4 regions of the Paenibacillus terreus genome follow, and region 1 is predicted to be linked to each of the others. Evidence: riboswitches for the same ligand, from Rfam matches in the RefSeq annotation. Region 1 holds a riboswitch; each other region holds the start of a gene.
What was found. A riboswitch is a leader RNA that binds a small molecule or an ion and turns the genes downstream of it on or off. The one in region 1 is predicted to bind cyclic di-GMP.
Positions count from the first base shown of each region.

Region 1 (7,238 bases):
AGTATGCGGTTGAGATCTGGCTGGTAAAACGAATGGACAATTGGTTTCCGTTCGCATCAGACGGTTCCGTCACCTCAAATTGAGACGCCGGTACTTGGGCGCCCTTAGCAACCCCATCCCGTCCCCCTGTCAGCTTCATCTCGTATACCTTCACCGAATTTGGTACAAGCTTCTGATCCTGCTTCAGAACATCCGTTACGATCGCTTCGTCTAGCGATTTGAGATTGTAGTTCATCTTGATGTTCCACGTAATCTCTTTGTTGACTGGATTGTAGCTGCCGTCTTTACCGCCGTTATTTTTCGTATAGCCATCGGAGGAGAAGCTCGCATCCCGCTGGATCGGGCCTTTTTCCTCGCCGTTCTCGATCCACGTCATGATGGCTCTGTTCATGTAATCCAGCTTGCTGTTATTCAGCCAGTCGATGTTAAATTTCGTTTGATATTCGATTGTATACGTGGTGTCAATGGTCTTGGAGAACTTGATATCAAAGCCACTGCGCAGATTATTGTACTCGACCTTATAGTCGCTCGCAGGAACGACTTTCCCGTCCGCTTTTACGACTACTGTACCCGGAATGAATTCAAGGCCGCCTTGCGGGAACGTATCCCTGATGACTACATTCTCCATGCTGTACTTGCTGCCGTCCGGCTTTTTATCGCCATTGACCGTAATAACCCACTTCGCCGTTTTGTTGGCAAAGTCGACATTCGAGACGCCCTTCACCAGAGCGCGAATTCCTTGGGCCGGAGCTGTTACTTCTTTGGACGAGTCACCCGATACGACTTTATTCTTTACTGGCTGTCCCTCAGCGCTCGTCCGGTCGACCGGTTTGGTCTGGTAAACGATCGTATAAGGAGAATCGATACCATTATTGAATTGAAGTGTAAATCCGTTTGTACCCGTCGGTGTAAAGGTGTATTCATCCGGTGAAAGCTGATCTTCTGCCTTCGTCGAATTCCCTTTATACACCTTCAGCGAATCAGCAACCAGCGTATGAATCGCACTGAATTCATCCATGATGATCGCTTGCTCTTTCGTAAGCTTTTTCTCGTTGAAATTGTATTTCACAGTCCAGGTGATGATTCCGTTATCTTTATTCTGGCTATAAGACTTATCCAAAAATTTACCGCGGTCCACTGTTACCGTAGCAGTTGATTTGGCATTTTCCATGTCGTCGCCAGACAGTACAGCAGTGTTCTCAAAACGCGCCTGCTCGCCGGTAAGCTTCGTTGAATAACGAATCTCGTAGGCTTTGCTGATCGTCTCATCCTGGAACGCAAGCTCCAGTTTGGCGCCGCCGTTCGTTTCAACCGTATACTTGTCGGCCCCTACCTTTTCGCCAAGGACCGTCGAGCCGTCACCGTTAACCTGCAGACGGTATACCTCCACAGAGTCGGCGATGAGCTCAGAGCCTTCAGGCATCACATCCGTGATGACCGCATGCTTGATCTTATCCAGCGACTTGTTGACTTGAACCGTCCAATCGATCCGGTCTTTGCCAACCGCTTTCCCCTGTTTATCGATCAACTTTCCGCCCTGCGGCTTCAGATTCACGATAACGGTCTGCACACCGCTTTTTACCGGAATGGCAATGATGACTTCCGTGCTTCCCTTAATCGTTTCCTTCGTAAACTCGGTGCGTATTTGCAGCTTGCCGCTTACGTTGGAATGGCTTTCCACATAATCGTTGAAGGTCATGACAACCTTCCCGCTCCGATCGACGGTAAATGTGCCAACTTTGTCTTGATCGGCCACGAGCGGTGCGTCAATGTCCGTAAAAATTTCAAACTGCTTTGGCAGTTCGAAGGTAAAGGTATCCCCGTTCTTGTAGCCGTGATTATTCGGAAGCTCCCATTCGTAGCTGAGATTCACAGCCTCACCGATGTCCAGGGTACTGTCCGGATTATATACCGCATCGACCACGTTACCATTCGAGTCGGTTAATACCACTTTTGTTAAAATATTGTCCGTATTCTTGACTGGCGCCGGCGGGATATACACATCATCCGTCACTGCAACTTCATCCGTTTCCCCATACACGGATTCCTGCACGTTTGACAGTGCATCGGCCGCGTTGGCATTGGCTACATTGCCCGTCCAGACGGTTACACCAAAAACCGATTGAAGCAGAAGCAGCAGCGCCACAACGATTCCACTAACTTTTTTCTTCATAATCTCTCCCTCAGTCTCTACATCACCCTCGTAATGTCGGTTCCGATCCAGCTTTCCGTGCGCAAATCGGGCTATCTATACTGCATTGAATTGTATGCCGTTAAGAGACCTTCAGTCCATCACCTCCACTTATTTCTAAATGGCGCACGATTCATTGTTCCTGTTTTTCCCACCAGAACCAAATGGGCTTCTTGCATTATAACTGCCGGACCTCTACAATTTCTCTACAAACTCGAATAAGCCTTGGACATGTGTCCAAAGCTTAAGTTAATCGTATTCTTTTTAGTAATATTTGGATACCGAATAACGAGAGGCGTCTTTTATCATTTTAAAATCGGCCCCTTTGGCTTTCCAGCTCGCATCAACCGTTGTATCAATGGTTACCCATTTTCCGTTCAAATAAACTTCATTCCAGGCGTGGTAAACATCGACGTATTCCGAAGTCCCCATATCGAGCTTGGCTGGAATGCCGATACTCCGCAGCATGGAAGCGAACAGGGAGGCATAGTCGTAACACATCCCCTTCTGCCCTGCAATCGTGCGATTGATATCGGGAAGGTAATCTGTCAGATCACTGGTTGCAAGAGCCTTGTCGTATCTGATCGTACCAACAATATATTCATAAATAGCCTGTACTTTTTCTTCGTCAGATTGAGCAGACGCGGTTAGCTTCTTCGCAAGTTGAGCAGCCTTGTCCTGTTCGCTCCAATTGATATTTTGTACAGAACTCAAAAACACTTTGCTCTTGTTTGCCAGTTGAAGTGTAACGGGCGCTTCCTGTGCGATCTTATATTTGGTACCGCTGACTTGCTCCAGTACGGTAACCGTGTAATCACCGTTGCCCATCTGCAGCGGGAATGCTTCCTGCCGTTTATTCGGCGAAAGTACATACGTATATTTGTCCTGACCTTTTGAGATCATGAGCTTCGTCTTGATGCCGGCTTTCACATCATAGCGAACAACGATCACACCACGGTCCAGCTGTTCCAAGCCCAGCCAATCCTGAGATTGCGCAGCTTGTACAAACGGAGCCCACAATAATAACGCAAAAAGTCCTACAATCGCGAATATTGCGTTGCGCATAACTGCAAACTCCCTTCGATAGCCAGGCTGCCATTGACATATCGTCAAGAAGGCCCTGTAGCTTTGCGTCCCAGTCTTTCGACAAGTTTGCCATTGTCGTGCTAGAGTTTCCAGATTTTAATATAAAATTATCCTATGAAAAACAAAAAAAGCGTCTTCGTTCGGTAGCTGGCTGCCGTTTGACATATCGCCAAGTAGGCCCTGTAGCTTTGCGTCCTTGCCTTTCGACAAGTTTGCCGTTATCGTGAGTAGCTTTTGTGAGACTATCTTACCAAATATCTCTATTTCTATCAAGAGAAAATTTACAAGATTCATTGATTTCCGCGCCCATTCGATGATCTTTTTTTTCGTTCATATCTCAGACCATAAGAGCAAGAATGAGGACGAAATGATTAAAGCCTCCTTGATAGAATGAGTTACACCAAAGCCAAGGAGGAAGCAAAATGTCGATGATTCGGGAGTTCAATAATCTCCATACTTCAGAGGAGCTATTATTTTTGGGAAATGCCTGGGATCTATTATCAGCTTTGACATTAGAGAAGACAGGTTTTAAAGCCATTGGTACTACCAGCTGGGGGATTGCCAACTCGTTAGGCTATGCGGACGGAGAATTAATAGATTTTAATCAAAATCTAGCAATCGTCAAAACCATTGCAGAAAATGTAAAAATACCGGTATCCGCTGATATCGAGGCAGGATATAGCGAGGATTTTAACACAATTATCGATAATGTATTAAGAACAGCAGATGTCGGGGTCGCCGGCATTAATATCGAGGATTCCTTGAAAAAAGAAACGGGGTTAAGAGATATAGCGGATCATTGCAGCCTTCTGATCAAAATGAGGACGGCGCTGGAAAATCGCGGATTCAAAGATTTTTATATCAACGCCAGAACGGATACTTACTTTCAATTGGAAAACCCCTTCAATGAAACGATCGATCGGGCCAGTGCCTATGTTGAAAGCGGGGCCAGTGGCATCTTTGTGCCAGGGGTAACGGAAGAGGACGAAATTCAGCAAATAGCTGCTCAAGTCAAGGCGCCGCTCAATATATTGTCTTTGCCTAACCTGACGAGTTGTAATAAGCTGAAAGAGTTAGGCGTCAAGCGTTTCAGCTTCGGAAATGCCCTGTCAGATAAAGTCATCGCTTGCTTACAAAACAATGCGGCTAAATTATTGGAATTACAGGATACCTCACATTTATATGAAAACTAGATCAGAAGGCAGGGATGAAGTGATGACCAGTATAAATCTTTCATTTGACGAGATGTGGGAAAAAATCATTGCCTGCGACCGGAAATATGATGGTCTATTTTTTACAGCCGTGAAAACAACAAAAATCTACTGCCGTCCTTCCTGCAGATCCAGAAAGCCCAAAAAGATAAATGTTGAGTTCTATCACAATATCAGTGAGGTTGAAAAAGCTGGTTATCGTGCATGTAAAAGATGCCAGCCCGAGGTTGAACATTCTCCAAACAGTGAATTTGTCAAAAGTGTTACGACAATTTTAGTGAATCAATATAAACAAGATTTGAAGCTGAATGATATTGCGGAACAGGTCGGTTTAAGCCCCTTTTATCTTGAAAGGCTGTTTAAAAAAGAAACATCAGAGACTCCGCGTACTTTTTTGGAAAAAGTGCGCATCGATAGAGCCACACAGCTTCTTCAAACGACCGATATGACCAATCTTGAAATTGGTTATGAGGTAGGCTTCCAAAGTCTTTCTAATTTTTACAAAGTGTTTCGAAATTTAAAAGGCTGTTCGCCAAGCGAGTTTCGTAAGATGAGGAAAGAGCCTTAATCGATAAACTGGAGATTCAATACTACCTTTTTTCTTGGAGGTCCTTATATGAGCAGACTGTATATAATAGATTACCAATCCCCCATTGGAATGGTTGAAATACAAGGAACCGATCAAGCGGTTTACTCTATCCTGTTCTCGGAACGGGACCAGATCGTAAATGCTATCCATGACGAAACTCCCCAGGCTTTGAAGCTTTGCCGTGATCAGCTTGATGAGTATTTTAAAGGCACACGTACCGAGTTTACATTTCCTTATATATATGAAGGTACTGAATTTCAAAAAACGGTTTGGAATTCTTTAAAAACAGTCCCCTACGCGCAAACGTGGTCCTACAAAGATATTGCTGTTTCCATCGGGAATGAAAAGGCCATACGAGCTGTCGGCAGCGCAAACGGCAAAAACAAATTAAGCATTGTCATCCCCTGCCACCGAATTATTGGTACCAACGGGAAGTTAACCGGCTATGCGGGCGGCCTATGGCGAAAGGAATGGCTTCTTAAGCATGAGCAACGTTTGAGAAAAGAAGGGACAGGCGTTTAATCGCAAATCACTACGTATTCCCCAACATCCCGGCAAGTTCATATAAGGAGTCGTACCGCTGAATGCGGTAGTGACGGCCTTCTTTTTGCAAATATCCTTTATCACAAAATTGAGCAAATACGTATAATAAATGCCGATAGGAGACACCCAGAAAATCACAAACGGTCACATGCTTTTCCTTATAGACCCCTTCGTCAGCAGTCTGCAAAATAAAATCCGCTAACCGGTTTTCAAGCGGGAAAGCGAGGCTTTGCGAGGACTTGGCCGCCATTTTGGTGGCTTTTTCACTCAGAAACTTCGTCAGTCCACGCAGAAATAACGGGTCTTCCAGCATTTGTGCACGGCAGTGATGAAAAGGAAACGCAAAGCAAACCGTCCTGGTAGAAGTCTGAATCCCTTTTGTATAATATACCTCGTTCAACAATTCCATTTCTCCAAAATAGTCTTTAGCATTGATAAAATTAATCAGGGACACCTTCCCGTTGTGATGGGTCACATAAATTTTGGCCTTTCCTTCAACAACATAAAATAAATAATCAGGCCTCATGCCTTCCTTAATAATCCATTCACCACGCTTATATTCATGCACCTCAATAAACTCTTCAATCGGAAAAGAAAATAAATGTGCAATGGAGTGTTCCTCCAGATAACGTTCTCTTTTCTCATTTTTATATATTTCCATAGTCCACCCCAAAAGATGAGATTTCTCATGTTGCCGTATCCCCCTCCATGATATCATGCAACCTGTGGAGGGAACAAAATGAACACACAACGCTGGATGAGCAGACAGTTTTTCAGTTTTTTTGTTACATGGGGTGTTTTTCTGCCCTATTGGACCGGATGGTTGATTCATACAAAAGGGATCTCGGTGTCACAGGCAAGTCTGATTATGAGCGTGGGTTTGGTGGCAAGAGGCCTGTCCACATTAGTTATTTTCCCTGCATTATCGGGGAAATTCAGCAGTAAAACCTTATTAAATGCAGCGGCCATCGGCACGCTCATTGCGCTCCTCTGTTACATTCCGTCCCATGCCTTCGGCAGCTTGCTTGCCGTAACTGTATTTTTACATTTGGTGTATCCTGCGTTAATGCCTGCTTTGGACAGTGCAGCCGGAGTGCTTGTGCAGCGGCAGCAATTGCAGCATTACGGAAAAAGCCGCTTATGGGGATCCATTGGATTTGTGGTGACTGGCTTGATCTTGGCCGTCTTTACCGGCGCAATGGGGGAAAAAGTTATTTTATGGGCGATGCTGCTTGGCATTGTGGTGTTCGTATGCCTTGGATTCATGCGTGCACCCGTAGTTTTATCTGAAAAGCCGCAAGCGAGCAAAATCCAAAATAACGGAATGCTTAAATTATTTCAAATCAAACACTTTCCTTTGGTGCTTGTCATTGTGATTTTATTGCAGGCGGCACACGCTTCCTACTACAATTACGGCTATATATATCTGCAAGAAATCCATGCACCAAAATATTTGATCGGCGTGATTATTAATATTGCCGTAATTGCAGAAATTATTTTCTTCGCGGTCGCTGACCGGAAATTTCACAATTTTTCGGCAGGCTCCTTACTGGCGCTGGCGGCACTTGGCTCATCCCTGCGATGGATATTGGTATTTGCCTTTCCGAACGTGATTGTG
Region 1 is NZ_JBHIRX010000010.1:80,802-88,039, forward strand. Features, by position in the region: gene ACE5KN_RS18265 (collagen binding domain-containing protein) at 1-2,173, opposite strand, end outside; gene ACE5KN_RS18270 (transglutaminase-like domain-containing protein) at 2,456-3,256, opposite strand; cyclic di-GMP riboswitch class I at 3,271-3,358, opposite strand; cyclic di-GMP riboswitch class I at 3,417-3,504, opposite strand; gene ACE5KN_RS18275 (isocitrate lyase/PEP mutase family protein) at 3,700-4,470, shown strand; gene ACE5KN_RS18280 (bifunctional transcriptional activator/DNA repair enzyme AdaA) at 4,493-5,056, shown strand; gene ACE5KN_RS18285 (methylated-DNA--[protein]-cysteine S-methyltransferase) at 5,105-5,599, shown strand; gene yeiL (transcriptional regulator YeiL) at 5,610-6,281, opposite strand; gene ACE5KN_RS18295 (MFS transporter) at 6,360-7,238, shown strand, end outside.

Region 2 (7,238 bases), on a different contig from region 1:
TAGACGGAGGCTTCCGTCGTATTCGGTAACTGGCTGGCATAATAGATTTGTATTTCACTTTAGCCCCTGTAGCTTTGCGTCGCCACCTTTCAGTGGGTTTGCTATTGTCGTACGAAATATGAAATTGTCAATTTGCTTAGTAACCCTTCACGGACAACTTACAAATAATTATAAAATCCGACTTAAATAAATAGAATACCCAGAATTGGGTATTTCTTTTATTCTCTAATTGAGGAATCATGAAGATATCTGTCAGAATATTCAAGAGATAAAAGCCCGCTCATTACGAGCGGACCCGGAAGATGGTCATTAAGTTGTTAGTTGCATCATCATGACAATCCTGAAGCTGTATCCTGAAGCAATCCTTCGCGTTTGCTCGAGACTTCGATCATCAAGTTGGCTCCAAGCTTGAACCCATGTTGAAAAGCGGCTTCAACATGCATGCTGTTGACACGATCACACAAGTCAAAATATTCTTCAAGCTGACGAAATGCTTCGTCACCCAATCGGTCTCGCCATTGTTCCGTCTGCGCGACCACTTGCTGGCTTAAGCGTCGGTATTCTGGATGAGATGGCACGATGGTTTCATCGGGATGAAGCTGCCCGCGGTACAGGGCTTCCAGAATGGTTTGCATATTAATCCTCCCATAAATGTCATCGCATCGCTTGAATGAGAATCCTGCACATGGTAGGATATTTATGCAGTCTGCTTACTCAAGCGGATGCGGGGTAGGAAGTAGCGGTGTTCTTTGGGGACATTGCGCTGCTTCCTTCTTTAATTATTGGAGATCGTCGTAGATCTTCTCAATCCCCTTGCGCACGACATCCGAACGTGACATATTCAGCTTCTTAGCAGAAGCCTCAAGCTTTCTCATCATGTCCTGATCGATACGTATCTTGATCGTTTCGCTTTTGGGATTGTCAGATGGAGGACGCCCCATCTTTTTGGCCGACATTGCTTCACCCCACTTTTTGGTCCACAATAATATATTATTGTGGACCAAAAAGTCAATCGAATCATTCAGCCGCTCACTATTTTTTTCGGCAGATTAAGAGGCTATCCCAAAATAAATTAATGTGAATGAACGTTAACAAACAAAAAAATACCCACAATTGGGCATTTTATGCTTATGTATTTTTGTATGTTATGAAAATTTCTTAAGAAATGCTCCTTTATGATTGACTCTCGTTTTGGCATAGATTTTTTTGATAAACGTACGCACCGTACTTTGACTAATGCCGCAACTATCCGCAATTTCAGGTACATTTTTATTTTCGAGCCACCCATAGGCTATTTCTTTCTCACGATTGGTTAATTCATATTGCTCAAAGAGAGAATAGGTCAGCTCTTTTTGCAGAACGGGGTCCTTTTGAGGCAATTTGTCTTCAATATTCCTTGCCAGGTGTTCAATGAGGGGCAGTGCAAATGTAACCTGGTGAACATAGTGAAAACAGAGGCCCAGGTAGCCTATAACAACATTTTTAATTCGAATAGGTGTACAAACAGAAGACAATTCGGCAAACAATTTGTTGCTATGCTCGTCCCCAATGACGACAGACACCGCTTGATGTTCCATGGATAATGATATGGCATGGATTCCCGCGTTTTTCATTGCGAAGGATGTACCATTTCTTATATTATTTCTTTCAAAATAACTTATTAACGAATCGGTACCGCAATAATCGACAATGGTTCCATCTGTATCCGCGATCATAAATAAATAGGGTATAGACAGCATATCGTTCATACTCCTTGTTTCCTCTTGCAGTAAATGCAGGATTTCTTTCCGTTCAATCAGCCTTTCTTTTATTCCAGACATACTGAGAATATTAGGAAAATGATCGTTTACTTCAAGTAATATTCTGTGGTCCATTATTTTCCCTTCTTCCCTTTAAGTATAAGTGACTATAATGAAATCGATCTCCCAATCATTGCCATTGCCGAATCCGGCAGCCATTTCGCAAAAATGAAAAAGCCCCGTCCATTTTGATAGCCATAGCAAAATAGACGGGGGCTCCCGTCGTATTCGGCAACTGGCTGGCATAGTGATCAGTATTTCTCCTTAGCCCCTGTAGCTTTGCGTCGCCACCTTTCGGTGGGTTTGCTATTGTCGTACGAACAATAAATTTTTAATTATATAGTATAATATATATGCCGTTTTATCGTTTGGGAATAGGACCTTTTTATCAAGTATGACATTATGCGACAATCAATAGTCCGTTTTTTCAAGATTTTTTATAATTTTCTCTGGGAGCGCTCCACCCCCTTGAATATGGCCAGGAATACGCCTCCCCCTGCAATCACCAGGGCAAACAGCAGCAGCCCCAGATTGCTGTACAGATAGGCTGCAGAGTCAGTAATGACAGGCAGCACGGGAGTATTCAGCCAGTGCTGCGTAAGTAGTCCCCCCACTACAGCAACCCCGATTCCTTCCGCCAGGAAGCAGGCAAAATTTAAAATCCCCATTCCCGAACCGGCTTCCTCGGAATGAAGCGTCCCGGCCACAATGGTTGAAATCACTGTTTTGACAAAGGAAAGTCCGCCGAAAGTGAGAACAAGCGCGCCGGATATCATCCACGGGCTCTTATCCGCAAAGAGCGAAACACTCAAGAACCCTGCGCCGATCAATAATATTCCGGCAATGATCACCAAACCCGTTCCCCGTTTATCCAACAAAGCACCGCCAATCATTCCGAAAAGAATGACACTGACCGTTCCCGGAAATAAAATGCCGTATCCGATAAGACTTGCAGACATATGATGCACTTCTCTCATCATATACGGGACCATGGAGATCATTCCGGCAACGCTGCCCAGAAATACTCCTCCAAGGAGCACACCTGCAATAAACCTTTTTCTCCTGAGCAAGGCAGGCTCGATAAAGGGTTCTTTGGCATACCGGATTCGCAGCGCAAATCCTGAGAACAGAATAATGCAGATGGTTAAATACCACCATTCGTAATGGGTTGTAAACAAGGCAAACGTTATGATTCCAAAAACAAGCATTAAACCACCGGGCACATCAATCCGGCCTTTTTGCGATGGCTTGTCAGGAAGTGTGCGAAGGAAAAACGGCAGCGTCAAAAGTGTCATCATCGGCAGGACAAAAAGATACGACCAATCCACATAGTCCGTAATCAAGCCCCCGAGAACCGGGCCAATGCCTTCTCCAAATGCGACCGTCGAACCGATTAGACCAAAAGCTCTTCCCTGATGCTGCTGTTGGATACAGCTGGCAACAAGAACCACAATAAGTCCAGGGACAGCTGAAGCCCCAGCTCCTTGAATAAAACGTGCCGCAAGCAAAAGCGGGAACCAGGCATGAAAGAGCAATCCGATCAGCGATCCTCCCCCATAAAGCAGAAGACCGGCGAGAAGCAGCTTTTTGATGCCATACATATCCGATATTTTCCCGTACACCGCGGTTCCCGCCGCAAAAGAAAGAATAAAGCTTGTATTCACCCAGTTCGCGGCAGATGGCTGAATACCGAATTGTTCCGCAATGTCCGGTAAGGATACGTTAAATACCGTCTCGTTCAACACACTGAAAAATGCAAGAATGCTTAGCCAAACCAGAGATTTCCGGATACTTCCCTCAAGTGGCTTATTCATACAGTAATGCCCCTTCTAATGTAAGGGGATTACGCAGTTTATAGGGCCGTTGATGCGTTATCCCCTTTGTTTTGTGCCCTCATTTTTTTTCCTTGTCGCATGGTAATACCTCCGTAGTAGAAATAATTTATACTCCAGAAAATAATATCACAAAAAAGCTGGTTGTTTCACTCGACTTTATCTCCATATCATGTCGGCATCATTTTTGCGACTCATGCACCCTGCTCATTCATCAATTTTTTCAGCTTCTCTTCCGTTGCAGCATCCGGGGTATAAATGCTGCAGCGCAGATCATGCTCGCCATAAACCTGCAGCGACGTAAGCTCAAATACCATCTTGCCCGCCTTGGCATGCCTGAACTCCAAATGCACCTCCGGCGCGTAGCTCACCCGGCTCTGCTCCCACATCTGCTCAAAATCCGGATAACGGTTTTTCATCTCCTCCAGAAAATGATCATACCACTCATCTTCCACATACTGGCCATAATACGAACGGAACATCGCAAGATAACCGCTGGCAAAATGCTCCCAGTTCACCGCCAGCCTTTTGAATTCCCTGCGCGAAAAGAGCAGCTCGATCATATTGCGCTCTTCCTGCGGGATCAGCTCAAAATCAAGAAACACATAAGCAGCCGCAAGATTCCAGCCCACAATATGACAGGTCCGGTCTGAAATAATCGCAGGGCAATAGCGCAGCTCGGTGATGATTTTTTCCAGAGAGGGGGTGATGAGCGGCACTTCCTGTTTTGCCGGGTGGGATGCGGACTGCCCGGTTTCCAGAGCGAGCGAAAACAAGTATTTTCGCTCGTCGGCTGTCAGTTGGAGTGCTGTGGCTACGCAATCCAGTACAGACGGGGACACCTTGATGTCGCGGCCCTGCTCCAGCCATGTATACCAGGTGGTGCTCACCCCTGCCAGCTGTGCCACCTCCTCCCTGCGCAGCCCTGGAGTTCTCCTTCTCGCTCCTGCCGGAAACCCGGCCGCTTCGGGAGAAAGCTTGGCCCGCTGTGCCTTTAAAAAAGCGGATAAAGCCTGCAGCCTCGTTTGAGAATTCATGCGTCTCTCCTTTTTCACCAAGATTCATTAGTTATTATGGTAGTAATTATACTAGCATAAACTATATCTTGTAATAGGATAAATTTCATGACATTCTAATTCCAGACCACAGAAATTATTCAGTCCAAGGGAGGATTCCTTTTATGGAAAAAGAGAGAGTCGTAATCACAGGCATGGGCGTCATTACGCCGCTGGGCAACAATGTGGAGACATTCTGGTCCGGCCTTGTGCGCGGGGAATCCGGAATTTCGCAAATAGATACGCTGGACACCTCAAAGCATAAGGTGAAAATGGCAGGAATCGTACATGATTTTGATGCGAATGCGCTTTTTGGCGTTAAAGAAGCCCGCAAAATGGACCGTTTCTGCCAGTTCGCCTTGGCCGCTGCGGACGAGGCCCTCCAGCATGCAGCGCTGAAGCTTGATGAGATTAATAGAGAACGGTTCGGGGTATATGTCGGCTCCGGAGTGGGAGGTATTCAAAGCCTGCTGAACCAGAGCGCCGTGCTCGCTGCACGCGGACCGGACCGGATCAGTCCGGTTCTGGTGCCCATGATGATCTCCAATATGGCAGCTGCCATGATTAGCATCAGATATGGCGCGCTTGGTCCTTCCATGTCGCCGGTGACCGCCTGCTCCATTGGGAACACCGCCATTGGAGAAGCTTTTTTCAGCATTCAGGCAGGACGCTCGGACATCATGATCACGGGCGGCACGGAAGCAGCCCTGACGGATATTGCCCTGGCGAGCTTTGCCAATGCAACCGCCCTCTCCACCCGCAATGCACAGCCTGAGCGGGCAAGCCGCCCGTTTGACGCGGAACGGGATGGATTCGTTATGGCGGAGGGGGCCGGTATCCTCGTACTGGAATCCCTCTCCCATGCTCAGCGAAGAGGAGCCACCATCCTGGCAGAGGTGATCGGTTACGGGGCGAGCTCGGATGCCTACCATATGGTAGCCACCCCGCCGGACGGACACGGAGCGGCCCGGGCGATGGCTGCTGCATTGTCCGAAGCCGGAATCTCTCCGGAACAGGTGGACGTCATCAGCGCCCATGCCACGAGCACGATGATCGGGGACCGCTCGGAGACCGCCGCGCTCAAGCGAGTATTCGGAGACCATGCTTACAGGATGCCCGTAACAGCGAACAAGTCCATGACCGGACATATGCTGGGAGCATCAGGCGCCGTCGAAGCGGTTGCGTTGGTGAAATCCCTGCAGGATGGCATTGTCCCGCCGACCATCAACCTGGAGACGCCTGACCCGGAATGCGACCTCGATTATGTGCCAAATCAGGCAAGGAAGGCCGAGCTGGCGGTCGGCATGTCCAATTCCTTCGGCTTTGGCGGACATAATTCCGCTATTCTTATCAGAAAGTTTATTCCGTAATGTATCCCCTTCAATGGCCGTCCCGCTGCACAAACCTGGGACGGTCTTCCTCTTTTTCCCCTCCTCTTTTCCTAGAATTTGTCATGCAGCATCTCATATAACAAGGTCTTAATACCCTTGAGGGTTGATATGAAACAAATTACAATGTTACAAGTTATATACAAATAGGAGAAGGAAGGAAAAGGAAATGAGAAACAGGTTGCAAATCGCTTGTATGTCTGTGCTTGTCCTTGTTTTTATGGCCGGATGCGGGCAGCAGTCGGGCCAGACCCTAGAAGCCGATACGGGAAGCAATTCTCCCGGCCCTCAAACGGCCAGTGCTTCCCAAGCCTCTCCCGCGCACTGGACCTATGAAGACGATGCCGGACCGGAGCACTGGGGCGAGCTGGATGAAGACTACCTTGCATGCAAAAATGGAACAGAGCAGTCTCCCATCGATATTAATCATTCCCAGCTGACAGCCTCCAACAGCCTCAAGCCGGTAGAGGTTCATTACGGCAAAACGGAAGCAAATATACAAAACAACGGACATACGATCCAGGTCACTCTAAAGGATAACAAAAATTATATCATGCTGGACGGAACCAAGTTTACGCTTGCCCAGTTCCATTTCCATCACCCGAGCGAGCATCAGATTGACGGGCAAAAAGCGGACATGGAGCTGCATTTTGTCCATAAAAGCGAGGATGGCAAAACCGCCGTGCTTGGTGTTCTGATCAAAAACGGATCTGAGAACAAGGCTTTCGGGAACGTATGGAGCAGCATGCCTGCCAAGGAAACAGAAGAAGCGGTTGAACTGGAAGGCACCATTGATCTCGCTTCCATGCTTCCGGCAAATCTGCATTCCATCCGTTACAGCGGCTCGCTCACGACCCCGCCGTGCACTGAGGGTGTAAGCTGGACTGTGCTGGACAACCCGATTGAGATGTCGCAAGCGCAAATTGACCAATTTGCAGTCATTTTTTCTGACAATCATCGTCCGGTGCAGCCCCTGGGAGAGCGTAAAGTAATGAATATAAAGTAACGATAAAACGTTGATTAAACCAGCTGCACTGGATGGATAGTTATAATCATAAGGATGAACCTCAAATGACCGGCCTCAAGTTCGAAGCCGGTTATTTGGGGTTTTATCCGTTTTTTTCAGGCGCCAGGGCTGGCTTCTTCCTTCACGAACAGCTCAAG
Region 2 is NZ_JBHIRX010000001.1:715,950-723,187, reverse strand. Features, by position in the region: cyclic di-GMP riboswitch class I at 22-113, opposite strand; gene ACE5KN_RS03300 (DUF6809 family protein) at 330-635, opposite strand; gene ACE5KN_RS03295 (ribbon-helix-helix protein, CopG family) at 780-1,004, opposite strand; gene ACE5KN_RS03290 (LuxR C-terminal-related transcriptional regulator) at 1,146-1,874, opposite strand; cyclic di-GMP riboswitch class I at 2,027-2,117, opposite strand; gene ACE5KN_RS03285 (MFS transporter) at 2,237-3,613, opposite strand; gene ACE5KN_RS03280 (helix-turn-helix transcriptional regulator) at 3,826-4,668, opposite strand; gene fabF (beta-ketoacyl-ACP synthase II) at 4,812-6,056, shown strand; gene ACE5KN_RS03270 (carbonic anhydrase) at 6,244-7,080, shown strand; gene ACE5KN_RS03265 (hypothetical protein) at 7,197-7,238, opposite strand, start outside.
Region 2: linked by a shared signal. The riboswitch ahead of ACE5KN_RS03290 (LuxR C-terminal-related transcriptional regulator) and the one ahead of ACE5KN_RS18270 (transglutaminase-like domain-containing protein) in region 1 are both predicted to bind cyclic di-GMP.

Region 3 (7,238 bases), on a different contig from region 1:
TCATCCGCATCGGTACGACGCACAACAAACCCCTTCTTCTCAAGGCTCTTCAGCGCTGTTGCCACCCTTCCCGTGCTGACGGACAAGTATTCGCTCAATTCTCCGGAGGTGGTCCCGTCTTTATGGAAATTCAGGTGAATCAGGATCCCCACTTCCCCGCGCGAGAAGAGCTGTCTCCGATCATCCAGCGGCGGTTTGCGAGCTTGGGCGGCGTATTCAAAGAGCTCTACCGCTAATTCTTTATAATCCACTTGTATGGCTCACACCTTCTAAAATTTATCTTACACTATGAGATAATAATAGATCTTTGCTGCTGTGTCAAACCCATACGGGTATTCCCTCTATTTTCCGCCAAATTAAGTTGCAGATGGTACTGGTCAGATGAACAAAACAACACAAGAAATAACCCGGCTGAATCCCTCGGCCGGGTTATTATAATACCTTATATGGCACCTATCGGCGCCTATCCATTAAAACGCCCGCTCATATTGCACGGGAACTTTATGTTCCTCGCCGAGCGTTACCGCTGCATGTACAGCCCAGTAAGGATCGCTCAGCATACCGCGCCCCACGGCCACCAGCTCGGCATCTCCGTTCCCGATGACCGATTGCGCCATATCGGGGTCATCCAGTCTGCCTACGGCAATGACCGGAATGCCAACCTCCTCACGAATCTGGCGGGCGAACGGAACCTGATAGCCGGGATGGTTCCCTGGTCTTCTCGCTCCAGGAGTCCCTTCACCGCCGGAGCTGACGTGAACGACATCCACGCCCGCATCACGGTATTTCTTAAGCAATTCGATTGCATGATCGATATCGTATCCTCCGTCCGCATACTCCACGGCAGAGATCCGGAACAGCAGCGGCATGTTCTCAGGCATCTCCTTTTTGATCGCCTTAATCACCTCTACGCCGAAGCGTGAAAGGTCCTGTCCGTAGATATCATCCCGCTTGTTGGTGAGAGGGGAGTGAAATTGATGAATGAGATAGCCGTGCGCTCCATGGATCTCAATCGTGTCCACTCCTGCCGCTACCGCACGGCGCGCCGCTTCCCCGAATTTCCGCACCATCTCCCGCACTTCCTCCGTTGTCAGCGCACGCGGCTTCTTGTATGGCTCTCCGCCTGGGAACTCAATGGCCGACGGAGCAACAGGTTCGGCTGCGTCCTCCGCCTTGCGGCCGGCATGGGCAATTTGAATGCCCAGCTTCGCTCCATGCTCATGCACACCATCGGCAATACGGCGAAAAGCGGGGATATGCTCATCCGACCACAGTCCCAGATCATAGTCTGAAATACGGCCATCAGGCTCGACATCTGTCATTTCTATAATGATCAATCCTGTGCCGCCCACAGCGCGGCTGGTGTAATGGACATAATGCCAGTCATTCGGAATGCCGTCCTTGGCTGTAACCGAGTATTGGCACATCGGCGCCATGACAATCCGGTTTTTAAGCTCCAGGCCTTTAATGGTGTAAGGCGTGAACAGTATGTTCTTTGACATGGTAATCCCTCCCTGGTTCCTGTCCCATAGTTTCAACCACAGGTTTACGAATCATACATTTTTTAGCTGTACTGCAACTCAAGAAAGTTGCACACAATTCATTATCATACTTTGCAATTTCCCACACAAGTACTCACATCCATGTTCCCTAGTATCAATTTTTATACTGTCTTTGTGAGCGGTTATCAGCTCGATGATCCTGATTTCATGAATCAAAAGAACTTAAAATTTTTATTTCTTTGTCCCAAATAAAGAAAATTTGAGGAAAATAGTTCCAAACTCCTATTCCCATATAACCATCCTATTGGTAAATTGACATCATACAACACGGTTAGACAGCAATAAACTCGTACGATAAAGGCAAACCCGTTGAAAGGCGGGGACGCAAAGCTACAGGGGCTTAGGTGGGATGCCACGATGCCAGCCAGCTACCGAATACGACGGAAAAATACCTCCGTCTTATTCCTTTACCAGATAAGAAAGAGGTGTTTTTGCGTTCACAAATGTAAAATTCTTATTTTTCTAGGAATGAAAGTGCTTTAACATAAGTCCGCGAAGGGATGAAGCGGCGAAAGTTATTACATTTTTGGCATCCGGAGCGGCTTCCTATGTAACCGGCACCTCTGTAAATATCGACGGCGGCTCGGGACATGCTTTGTAGGCAGTATTAATAGCACACGGGGAGGGGATTGGATGTTGTACGACAGCAAGCCTGACATCGGAACACGGTACCCCGGTTCAGACGGGAATGATTCGCAGAGAGCAGCTTTTCTGAAATGGATCGAGCAAATCCTGATCGGCATCGACCGCGTTAAAGCTCATGATCATGTATATCTCATGGAGAGTAACCGCCGACAAAGCGACTTATATAGTGAACTTATACGGTCATGTAAAATACCGGCAGCGGGGATGTCTATGGAAGAGGTCAATCATAAGCTATTGTCACTTCTGCACTCCCTCCCCCTACATAAAAGATACGAATTGACAAATACGCTCCAGATGGACAGCATCCCGGGTATTCTCGGCCTGTTGACCGCTTGTCTGGTTAATGACAGTCATATGTCGGAGGCATACGGGCCGGCAGGTGCAGAGGCAGAAGCCAGTGTAACAGCAATGCTGTCCAGGCTGGTCGGATACGACAGCAGCAGCAGTGGAGGTTACACCCCTGGGGAAGGGCAAAGGGCCCTATTTGCGGCATTGCGCATCGCGATTGCCAAGCTTGCTCCCGATGCACCCCGCTCGGGCGTGCCCCGCAAGCTGTATGTGCTCTGTTCGGAAGCGGCTTATGACAGCTTGTCCAGGTCAATGGAAGCGGTAGGGATCGGAAGCGGTCATTTGATCCGGGTGCGGACACTGCCGGACAGCTCCATGGATCTTGTGGAGTTGAAGGATCAATTGATTCGTGTGATCCGCAGCGGAGGAACACCGATTTGCATTGTAGCCACAACGGGGACAAGCGATGCGATGGGGATCGACGATGTAGAGGAAATTTACCATTTAGCCGCCATTCTGTGCTCCGCTTATAATATTCCCCGGCCGCATATCCACGCGGACTCGGCGCTCGGCGGAATCTTTGCCTTCTTTAACGGGTACGATTTTGCAGCCAATCCCCTTTCCTTTGAACCGGAGACATTACACGCCCTGTACAGGATTCAATCCAAAATGGCCAAGCTTCGCTTTGCCGATTCATTGTGCGTTGATTTTCATAAATCAGGGCATATTCCGCATTCAAGCAGCCTGCTTCTGGTTAAAGACGCAAAGGATCTTCAGCTTATAGACCTTCCTCCGGAAGAAACGCCCGCTAGCTCCTTCGGAATCTACAGCGTACTGCTGGCTTTCGGGATTGAAGGTTATCAACAGATCCTGGGCCAACTGGTCGAGGTGAACATTGCTTTCAGGAAAGCACTGAAAATGAACATTCCCGAAGCGGTGATTGTAAATAGGTTTAATCCGGGGAACATTACTTTGTTTCGCATATACCCGGGCGGCGTTTCCCGCTTCGCGGAGGAATTGAACGGGGAATGCACGCAGGAGGAAGTGGAGCGCACCAATCTCCTGAACGAAAGATTATTCGAGCGATTGGGCCGGCGGAGAGAGAGTATGTTATTGGACCATACGAAAAAACACTTATCTGTATTGACGGCAGACCTGCATACGATGCCGCTTTACGCAGCCAAGCTCTCCGTCATTTCACCCCATACCCGGAAGGAGCATGTGGATGAGATTGTGCTTTATCTGAAGGAGATTATAAATGATGTTTTAGTAACTTAACCCTCCTCCATAGTTAAGGACAAAAGTGTCTCCTATCATACGTTGTGAGATGCTCCGTGCATACCCCCCACTTACTATCAGAATTCGCTATTCTCCTGCGATATTCTGATTAAAAAATGCTGAGAACAGGTGTAAGATTCCCCTGTTCTCAGCATTTTTTGTTTTGTTCAAAACAATCAAATCAAAGAATCCCTGCTTCGCCGCACCAGCGAGCGATCCCTTGCCGGACCGATTCCACAGGCTCCGATTCCGACCGTGACAACGCCCATGCGACATAGCCGTCCGGACGAACGAGCGCCGTATGCACGTCGGCCCAATCAGCGGCATCCTCGGCAAGCGAAGCGAACACCGGCTTGATATGAGGGTAACGGCTCCAATCGGCCCCTTGGATCGTTGGGTCCCCCGCAAAGTGAAGCAGTACGAAAGAGCCGGAATGGAAAAATTCATACGCCTGGTGGAGAGCACCGTCTTCCGTTCTCAGCTTCAAATCCCGTAGGCGGGATCCGTTCAGCGGATGCGCTAGTGCAAGCGGGTCCGACTCATAACGGATGTTAAACGCTGAGATCTGGCCGGCCAGCAATCTGTTCGCTTCCGGAATTTGCAGCAGTTCGGACAGCAGGCTGCGCAGGTCGCCCATAGACTGCGAGAAATCCGATGCCATCAGCACCGCCTGAGCCCGGGTATTGCGAAGCAGCGCCGTGTTTACAGGCATGCGCTCCTGATGATAGCTGTCCAGCAGCCATTCCGGTGCCCAGCCCTTCAGCGCGGCCGCAAGCTTCCAGCCCAGGTTCACCGCTTCCTGCAATCCCACGTTCAGCCCCTGGCCGCCGGCCGGGAGATGAATGTGCGCCGCATCCCCCGCGAGGAAGATCCGACCCTCACGGTAACGCTCCGCCTGTCGTGTCGCATTGCCAAAACGGGACAACCAGCGAGGATTCGAGATACCGAGGTCGGTTCCGAGAATCTTTTTTAAGCTCGCTCCCAGTTCTTCGAGAGTTACAGGTTCACTCTTTGGCACGGATGTCCGCTCCGGATCAACCACAATCACCCTGTGCAGCCCCGAGTTCATTGGAACGATCATCGTCCCTCCTTGCTCACTATAACGGGACAGAACGGTGGGCTTCTCCAGCTCCGTCAGCACCACGTCGCCAAGCATGGCGGTCAGCGTATCCCCTGTTCCGGTGAACGGAATGCCGGTCTGTTTGCGAACCGTGCTGCCCGCACCATCTGCACCGACTACATAAGCTGCCTGCAGTGTAAATTCGCCTTCCGGCCCAACGCCGGTCACCTCAACGCCTTCCGCATGCTGACGGACAGATACGACCTCTACTTCCCGCCGGATATCCACACCAAGGCTTTTTGCCCATTCCTCCAGCACCTCTTCAGTCTCATTCTGCGGAATAAAGAGCGTGTAATTAGAGGCGGAATCAAGCACCGAGAAGTCAAGCCGGGTATCCAGCGATGCGAAATGCCCGGTGGGAATCGGTCCCCCTCTGTTTTCCAGCTTTTCTTTAAGACCACGCATATCCAGCAGCTCCAGCGACCGTGGATGCAGCGTAAGCGCGCGGGAATAAGGTGTGATCTCCTTCCGTTTCTCCAGTACACACGCCTTGACTCCTGCCAGTGCGAGTTCTGAAGCCACCATTACGCCAACAGGTCCTCCTCCGACAACTACCACTTGAAAATCCATGCCTTCACTCCTTTTTTTAAGATTATAGAATTTCAGCCGCTCCTCAGATCACCGATAGATTAAAATATCAAATGTTCAGCGGGAAAAATAAATCTATAATCGATTTAAATTTTGTTTCGTACAAAACAAAAATACAATAAAATTTTTGTTTTGTACGAAACAATTTTATTGTAGCACGCCTCCTTTACCATAAGCAACCCTCTTGAATCTTAACTATGGATACCGCCTTCCAGGCATTTGCTGTTCATGCCTTCGAAGTACAGTGGTGTAAAAAGCCCTCCAGTGTACTGGAGAGCTGGGATAGCTTCTACATTTTTGATTGATTTGCCCTATTCAGTCTTCATAGCCGGCATAACCCCGGTCCATAAAAAAATCCATTTCTGTATCCAGAATCGTCTCGACGGTAATTTCATCCAAATCCGCATCCGATCTGCTCAGGATATAATCCACCAGTTCATCTCCGTCTATTTCAACGTCTCCATTGACATCCGCCTGGGCATTGTTAATGAAATCCTGCTCATGCTTTAATACAAGCCTAATGCTATTGGAATCGATGTCGGTCTGTTCCGCTATGAACCGGACAAGATCCAGCTCATTCACTTTCTCACTCATTACATTTCAACTCCTCATTATGACTTGTTGGGCAAACGATCATGCATAGTGGGCGTTTGTGCCGACTCCCTTATCATAGCATCCCGTCCTTCATGGCGCAGGATAAAATTAACATAACATATTACAGGAGCTTGCGCCAGTCTTACGGTCAACGCAAGGCTGGCGGCAGATGCAATGGGCTTAGGATGAGATAAACAAAGGCTAATTATTCCTTTAGATTTTGAATGGACTCACGGACTGCTGCTGCTCCTAGACTTCAAGCGAGCCGGAGCGGTTTTTGAGCGCCAGCGCCTTGGCATTGCGCAAATAGGTGTAAGCCGAGATGAAGGACAGTAAAGCCATAATCATAAGGCCCCAAAAAATGTTGGAATAGGCGGTCGGGAGCGAAAGCCCTTTTTGCCATTCCATGGCGCTCGATGCGACGGCTACGCTGAACGCACCGCTAAAAAACTGCAGCAGCTGGAAGAGACCCATGCCGGAGCCAACCTGCGATTGGGGAAGAATCCGGGAAATCTCGTTGGATACGCTGCTTGACAGCATGGTGAAGCCCAGGCTGTTCAGCAGATAGATAAACAAAATGGAAATCCATGAATTTCCGGCAAACAAGGCAAACAGAATCGTTGCGCAGAGCACCATGAGCGGTGCGTAACGCAAAATCGCCAAATTGCCGTGCCTGTCGATGATGGAACCGACCTTGCGGGAAGCGACAATGGCAAGCAAGGAGCCGGGGAAGATCACCAAGCCGGCCTGGCTTGCGCTAAAATCAAACCTGTGCACCAGAATTTGCGGGATAAGAAACAAGGTGGCAAAGCTGCACAAATACGATAGAATTCCTACCAGTGATAAAGCCGTATAAGGAGAATTGGCGAACAGGGCCGGCTGGACAAACGGCTCTGAAGCAAAGCGGATGCGCAGGATAAACAGAGCCAGGCCCACAACTCCCGCTGCGAGCGCAATCCACGAATGGTTGGTCAGGAACAGCAGCACACCGGTCGTACCCACAGCGAGAAAGACGGCCCCTGGCGTATCAAAAATACCGCGCGTCGGCGCTTCCTTCGGAATATAAAGGTAGAAGAACGGGACAAGCACCAGGCTGATGGCGGTGATCGCAAACAGATCATTCCAGCCGAAGTAATCAACAATGGCGCCGCCGGCCACCGGAC
Region 3 is NZ_JBHIRX010000003.1:413,987-421,224, forward strand. Features, by position in the region: gene ACE5KN_RS08815 (MarR family winged helix-turn-helix transcriptional regulator) at 1-251, opposite strand, end outside; gene ACE5KN_RS08820 (NADH:flavin oxidoreductase/NADH oxidase) at 471-1,502, opposite strand; cyclic di-GMP riboswitch class I at 1,852-1,938, shown strand; partial or broken gene ACE5KN_RS08825 (SDR family NAD(P)-dependent oxidoreductase) at 2,062-2,163, shown strand; gene ACE5KN_RS08830 (pyridoxal phosphate-dependent decarboxylase family protein) at 2,196-3,773, shown strand; gene ACE5KN_RS08835 (monooxygenase) at 3,955-5,463, opposite strand; gene ACE5KN_RS08840 (hypothetical protein) at 5,797-6,075, opposite strand; gene ACE5KN_RS08845 (MFS transporter) at 6,325-7,238, opposite strand, start outside.
Region 3: linked by a shared signal. The riboswitch ahead of ACE5KN_RS08825 (SDR family NAD(P)-dependent oxidoreductase) and the one ahead of ACE5KN_RS18270 (transglutaminase-like domain-containing protein) in region 1 are both predicted to bind cyclic di-GMP.

Region 4 (7,238 bases), on a different contig from region 1:
AGTCCCGAGCTCCGCGATTTCATCCTGGCCTTCCGTGCTGACACGGGCGTCCAGGCTGCCACTGCTGATCCGTTCGGCGGCCTGTTTCATGCGGACAAGCGGGCGGGAGATGCGTTTTGCAAAATAGACCCCGATAATCAGCGCCAGCAGCAGCGAAAACAACCCTGTCAGCAGGATCGACTGAATCAGGGCACTCTCCAGGTGATCCATCAATGGGGACATTCTTTTACTCGCCGGTGAGACCTGCTCCATATACATCGAGATATGATAATGAGTGGCAAATACGCTGATCACGGCAAAAATGGCAACGATACCAGCAGCCATGCCGACGATGATCACAGCCAGCCGGATATACAGCCGGTTGAACATCAGCCCTCACCGCCAAACCGGTAGCCGAAGCCGTACACCGTAATAATATAGCGCGGATTGCGTGGATCTTGTTCGATCTTTTGCCGTACATTTTTAACATGCTGATCGATAATGCGGATATCACCGTCAAACCCGAAGCCCATCACCCTGTCGACCAGCTCCTCCCGCGGAAAGCGGCGCTGCGGATATTTGGCGAGCAGAAGCAGCAGCTTGTACTCACTAGGTGTAAGGCTGATCGGCTCTTCATACCTGTACACCTGATTTTTCAGTGAATCGATACGGAGATGCCCCCCATTAAAAGAGATGACGTCCGCCAATAGCTGCGAATCATCTGTCCGGCGCAGGATTGCTTTTACTCTGGCAACCACCTCATTCGGATCAAAGGGCTTGATCATGTAGTCATCTGCTCCGATGGATAATCCGCTGATGCGGTCCGCCTGAGCTACCTTGGCAGTGAGCATAAGAATCGGTACCGGGCTGAATTTGCGCACCTCCAGGCAGACGGTCTCCCCTTCCATGCCGGGCAGCATCAGATCCAATATCAACAGGTCAACCCGCTGGCTGCGCAGTACAGCCAACGCTTCCTCCCCGCTCACACTTTCCAGCACGTGAAAATGCTCCTTCTGTAAATAAGAAGCGAGTACCTCGCGAATTTTCTGTTCGTCATCCACCACCAGAATGGTTTTCAAGGCCTGTCCCTCCGTACGCCCAAGTTATACCGGAATTATACCATTCCGAATATGTAAGAGTCCTCCTGCCTATTACTTTCACCATTCTGTTTATCCTAAACTTGTGAAGATCTTTTGAAGACCACCGGAAAATGAAAAAGCACCGGAGGAAAATCCCTCCAATGCTTAATCATTAACGCATTTGAAATGTCCGAATCACCCGGATCGATATGATCTCTGTAGTCAACGGGTCAACGGGTTTAAAAGTCATGCTGTATAAATCATGCAGTCTCGTCTCAATGCCGTATTCTTTGAACTTATCGGAGAAGTCTCCAATCGTAGGCCTTTTCCCCGTTTCGCAAGTAATTTGGCACTCTTCAAGCCTGGTTTCTCCACGTCTGTATACAAATTCCACATCCGATTGATAAATACTGCTCACCCTGCTATTTCTCCCTCCGATTTAAGGTAGCCCAGCCGCCATAGATCCATGATAGTTTCCTTAGGCCTGCAGCTTTGCGTCCTTGCCTTTCGGCAAGTTTGCCCTTTGCATAAATGGTGGAATATCCACTTGAGATAATATAATATATTTTCCGTGTTTTTTCGACATGATCCCGTAAAAATCGCCATTCTTCACACTTGTTTACTTTTTCCCTTGTAGTGTTATCATAGATTGTAGTTCCTTGACGGATATGTACATCTCTGAAAGAACCCTATATACTTTCAGATCCTATAGAGATCAAAGCATCTCACTATATTTTTTCAGGAGGTAAACATATGGCTTACAATATCCCGGTGGAAGCAACCCTTGAGGTGATGGGCGGCAAATGGAAGGCGGTTATTTTGTGTCATCTGGATAAAGGCGACAAACGCACCAGCGAACTAAAGAGACTAATGCCTGGCATTACGCAGAAGATGCTCACACAGCAGCTGCGGGAACTGGAAGATGACGGACTTGTGAAGCGGCAAATATTTGAGCAGGTTCCGCCCAAGGTCGTGTATTCCCTGACCGGTTACGGCTGGTCCCTGAAGCCTGTCCTGGATGCCATGTGTGCCTGGGGCGAAAAGCATATTGAACAAGAAGGCCAAACAGTAGAGGTTTAAAGCAAATACTTTGAACCATCCACATAAACGATCTGCAAACGGAAGAGCCGGGCTCCTGGATACTCAGGATTCCGGCTTTTTTTCCCCCGTTTCCTCCTATAGGTACCTGTAAGTGCCTATAGTACTTCGAAGTATGTACTATTCTTTTTCGTGTGAAGCATCCATAATAGCATTTGCCGGCCGGCATAAAAATAAAAAAATAGGAGTGGAACTGAACATGTCCTCGGACACTAAACGCAGTACTTTGTCGCTGCTGGCTCTCGCTATCAGCGCTTTTGCAATCGGGACAACTGAGTTCATCAGCGTGGGACTGCTTCCCCTTATCGCTGAAGACTTGAATATATCTGTAACGATGACCGGACTGACGGTCACTTTATATGCGCTGGGCGTTACTTTTGGCGCTCCGGTATTAACCTCTTTAACTTCAGGAATACCAAGAAAAACGCTGCTGATCTGGATTATGATCATCTTCATCGCTGGCAATTCGCTTGCGGCCTTCTCAAGCGGAATCGGGCTGCTGCTTACGGCACGGGTTATTTCCGCGTTCTCGCATGGCGTATTTATGTCGATCGGCTCAACCATTGCGGCTGACCTTGTCGCGCCGAACCGGCGGGCAAGCGCCATTGCCATTATGTTCTCCGGATTGACCGTGGCCACGATTACCGGCGTACCCTTCGGCACGTTTATCGGCCAGCAGCTCGGCTGGCGTGCAGCCTTTCTAACCATAGCCGTGATTGGCATCATTGCTCTGATCGCCAATTTGATTCTCGTTCCCGGCAATCTGCGGAAGGGGGTCAAAACCCCGGTACGGGATCAGATCAGGCTCATTACCAACGGACGGCTGCTGCTTGCTTTCCTGATAACGGCTCTCGGATACGGTGGCACCTTCGTCGTCTTTACGTATCTGTCTCCTCTGCTGCATGACATTACCGGCTTTGGCGAGACAACCGTAGCTTTCCTTCTGCTTCTGTATGGCATTGCGATTGCCATCGGCAACATCATCGGCGGCAAGGCCGCCAACCGCAAGCCGCTTTCAGCGCTGCTGTATATGTTTATTATTCAGGCGGTGGTCCTGTTTATTCTGGCCTTCACGGCTCCGTTTAAAGTGGCGGGTTTGATCACGATTATTCTGATGGGCCTGTTTGCCTTCATGAATGTGCCCGGACTTCAGCTGTATGTCGTTAACCTTGCCCAGCGTTTTGTGCCGCAGGCCGTGGATGTCGCATCCGCAATCAATATCGCGGCCTTTAACGGCGGCATTGCTCTTGGCGCTTATTTTGGGGGCCTGATTGTGGATGGTCCGGGGCTGATTCACACCTCATGGATCGGCGGTTTAATGGTGGTCGGCGCTGTTATTTTAACAGGCTGGAGCCTTCTGCTCGCCAGAAAAGACAAAGACGTCCCTGCCGGGGAAGCTGTATAATGGTATTTAAACAAGGACTGTTTCTTTCCCGCTGAAAGAAGCAGTCCCTTTGAATACGGGCCCCTGTGAAAGGAGAATGGCGTATTTTTGCTACCAAGGATATTTTAAGCGTATGGAGAAAATTCGATCATTTCCCGATGGAAACCTTAACCAAAGCATGGTATTTTCAAAAGAATTCCGGAAAAAAGCAAAGAGAAGTAGCTCAAATGAAGGAGCATCGCGAGCAGTATGGCATTACAGGCAATTGCTTTGACCTCGCTTTGTGGCTGCTGCATGAGTTCGAAAAGGAAGGGATTGAAGCTTATCCGATCGGCCATGATATGGGAACAGAGGATGCGCATGTGGCCGTTATTGCGAAAAATGAGGAAGGACACCGCTATTATTGCGATTTGGGGGATCAGTGGCTCAATCCGGTGCTGGTAGATGCCGATAGTGAAGATTATACTGAAGAGAGATTAAAGGGCCTCTTTCCTGCGGCAGAGATACAAGTGCAATCGGCTGGTGATTTATTCACGGTTCTATACCACAGGCCAAACGGAAAAACCAGCAAGCAAGTCTTTAATCTTACCCCGGTTAAAATGGATGACTTCTGGCTTGCCGCCGAAATATGCCAGAATGCAATCCATAAGTCACCTCTATTAGAATGCAGAATTCCCTATAAGAATGAAACCGCTCATTGGGAGTTTTATGACTGGCAAAGCTTTCTGAGCACAACCGAAGGATTATTCAACGATCCGGAAGCAGAGTCTATTGAACAATGGTGTGTTAGAATCCATCAAAAAACGGGGTATGATACAAATTTCCTCTACGAAGCATTGAACATATACAAAAAAATGTGAAAACCGCCTGCAGCAGGCGGTTTGGCATTTTTCAATGATACTGTCCTGTTACATGCTCTCCCGTATCCTTCTGCAGCTTGGAAAGCAGTACGATTTGCCCCGCATGATATCCATAGTGTGCGGCAACAGCAACGATCAGCTTGCCAACCACCTTGATCTCGTAGGTTTTGCCCTCCTCGGCCTGCACCCGCAGCATCCGGTTCCAATCCTCCAGCCCGTAATGAATGGCCACCTCCCTGTCCAGGTCCTTTTCGGTAAGCCGGGCCAGTATATCTTTCGCTTCCGCTCTCGTGTCCGTCAGATGGCGGATCAGCTCCTCCTTGGATATACCGCCTTCTGTAGTAAACTCCTTCGATCTTTCACGGATAAACGGCTGCCCGCCGATGCCGCTGATCACATTCATGCGTTCATTGCCTGCCAAATGGAGACACAGATTGCCAATGCTGTTCATGGTATCCTTGGGCCTGCTCCACACCAGTGAATCATCTAAAGGATCCAAACTTTTCACGATCCGCTCAAGCTGCTTGTCCATATCCTCAATCACCGCTTCAACCAGTTTCAGCATAACACCCCTTCTTTCCTTATGTTATTAACCATTTACCCGATCAGGCTGCAAATTCCGCAAAAGCTCGAAGATTTGCCCTCTGTGATGCGCCTCGTGCTCCACCAAATGATAGATCACCCATTCCGGAGTTACGTCATAGGCTTCAAGCTGTCTTGGGGTTCTCCAGTCCGTAAGACTCATGCCTTTAAAATGAAAGAGCAGCCTGCCACGGACGGCCTGCAGACGGTGAAGATGCTGCTCCAGGGTTTGACCTTCAACATGAACCAGAGAACCGTCCTCCGACCTGTCCTCCTGCAGAAATAGAGAACGAATTTCCGGTTCATACTCGGTGGCTTCAAGCACCTCAACATACAGCCAATCCGCCTCAATAAGCGCAATATGATACAATAGCGAGCCGATGCTGTGCCGTCCTTCCAATTGCTGATCCAACAGGCCAGGGGCCAAGCCGTTCAACTTTTCCAAAATGGTTCTGCGGACATCCTCCAAGCTCCACAGCCAGCGTCCGATTTCGGGCTCATATCCCGGCAGGGCTGCCACTTGCAATGATTTTCTGCTCACAACTTCACTCTCCTTTTCTTTTAATATTCTAGGTGTGGCGGGGTTTTCCCTCTGCCCGGCTTGACCTGAAGCGTATTCAAGGTTCTATAATGAGTATCATTAATTCAAATCCGGTTATGGAACGGGGAGATCAATCTGTGGAAAGCACAATCCAATATACGATCGGCCAAATCGCCGAAAAAACGGGATTGTCCATACATACGCTGAGATATTATGAAAAGGAAGGCATTCTGCCGTTCATCCGGCGCAATGCAAGCGGAATTCGTGTGTACGAGGATATGGATATCGAATGGCTGAAATTTGTATGTGCCCTGCGCGAAACCGGCATGTCCATTGCGCAGTTGAAGGATTTCGTACAGCTTGCACTGCAGGGTGACGACACTATAGACGAGCGGCTCGAGATTTTAAATCATCAGCGGCAAAAAATCGAAGCCCAGGTGGAGACCCTAATGGGTTATATGGACCGGATTAACCGCAAAGCGGATCTATACCATCAAATCAAAAGCGGCGCCTTGACCAGTCAACCGGGTCAGCCCGGACGGCCGATGCCAAAGGGATAAGCCAATAATAAGGCCCATCCCTTCTTTGTCACGGCCCGTAATGGTTGACCTGCTCATTTATACGGTGCCCGGATACCGGTCCTCCGTATAAGCCAGCGGGTTCCACAGCGGATACTCCGGCTTTAACCGGCTGATTTCTTCAAGACGGGACAACTCGTCCCCGCTGAGGACCATGCCGGATGCCCCGAGATTATCCTGAAGCTGGTCAGACCTTTTCGCACCGATAATGACGCTCGTGACCGCCGGCTGATTCAAGAGCCATGCCAAGGCAATTCTGGCCGCCGTTGTTTCCCGCGCAGCTGCAATACCCTGCAGCACATCGATAATATCGTATCCCTTCTCCCGGTCTACAGGAGGGAAATCGAATTTACTGCGTCGATCCTCAGCACCGCCCTGGTTTTCCCTTGTATATTTACCGGATAAAAATCCTCCAGCCATCGGACTCCATACCAGCAATCCCATCTTCTGATCCTGAAGCACAGGGATGATATCCCGTTCAACATCCCGTCCTGCGAGAGAATAGTAAGACTGGCTTGATTTGAAGGAATGCATTCCGAGCTGGCGGGAGATACCGTTCGCCTTCATGATCTGCCAGCCCTGCAGGTTGGAGCAGCCGGTATAACGCACCTTTCCGCTGTGAACAAGTTCGTCAAGCGTGCGAAGAATCTCCTCCCAGTCGGTCAGCGGATCGGGTCTGTGAATCTGGTACAGATCGATATAATCGGTGCCGAGACGCTTCAGGCTCTCCTCGACCTGCTGCATGATATGAACCCTGGATAACCCGACCTGGTTCGGTCCTGGCCCCATACGGAAGCCGCTCTTGGTTGCAATCACGACTTCATGCCTTTTGCCCTTGAGAGAACGGCCCAGCATTTCCTCAGACTCTCCTCCGCCGTACACATTGGCCGTATCGAAAAAGTTAATGCCCGCCCCAAGCGCTTCATGGACCAGTCTTTCCGCCGTCTCATAATCGATTGCTCCCATGGCCGCACTCATCGGATCCTTGCCACCGAAAGTCATCGTGCCAAGGCACAGCTCCGAGACCAGTAATCCTGTATTGCCAAGCAGGTTATATTTCATCATCCATCTCTCCCTTATTTAAGTTGCAAAATCTAAGCACAGCTAAAGCATATTTGCTAGAGTGCACTCTAGGTC
Region 4 is NZ_JBHIRX010000015.1:121,145-128,382, reverse strand. Features, by position in the region: gene ACE5KN_RS22970 (sensor histidine kinase) at 1-369, opposite strand, end outside; gene ACE5KN_RS22965 (response regulator) at 369-1,058, opposite strand; gene ACE5KN_RS22960 (hypothetical protein) at 1,231-1,476, opposite strand; cyclic di-GMP riboswitch class I at 1,499-1,589, opposite strand; gene ACE5KN_RS22955 (winged helix-turn-helix transcriptional regulator) at 1,812-2,138, shown strand; gene ACE5KN_RS22950 (MFS transporter) at 2,356-3,561, shown strand; gene ACE5KN_RS22945 (hypothetical protein) at 3,645-4,400, shown strand; gene ACE5KN_RS22940 (DinB family protein) at 4,432-4,965, opposite strand; gene ACE5KN_RS22935 (DinB family protein) at 4,990-5,523, opposite strand; gene ACE5KN_RS22930 (MerR family transcriptional regulator) at 5,613-6,083, shown strand; gene ACE5KN_RS22925 (aldo/keto reductase) at 6,141-7,163, opposite strand.
Region 4: linked by a shared signal. The riboswitch ahead of ACE5KN_RS22960 (hypothetical protein) and the one ahead of ACE5KN_RS18270 (transglutaminase-like domain-containing protein) in region 1 are both predicted to bind cyclic di-GMP.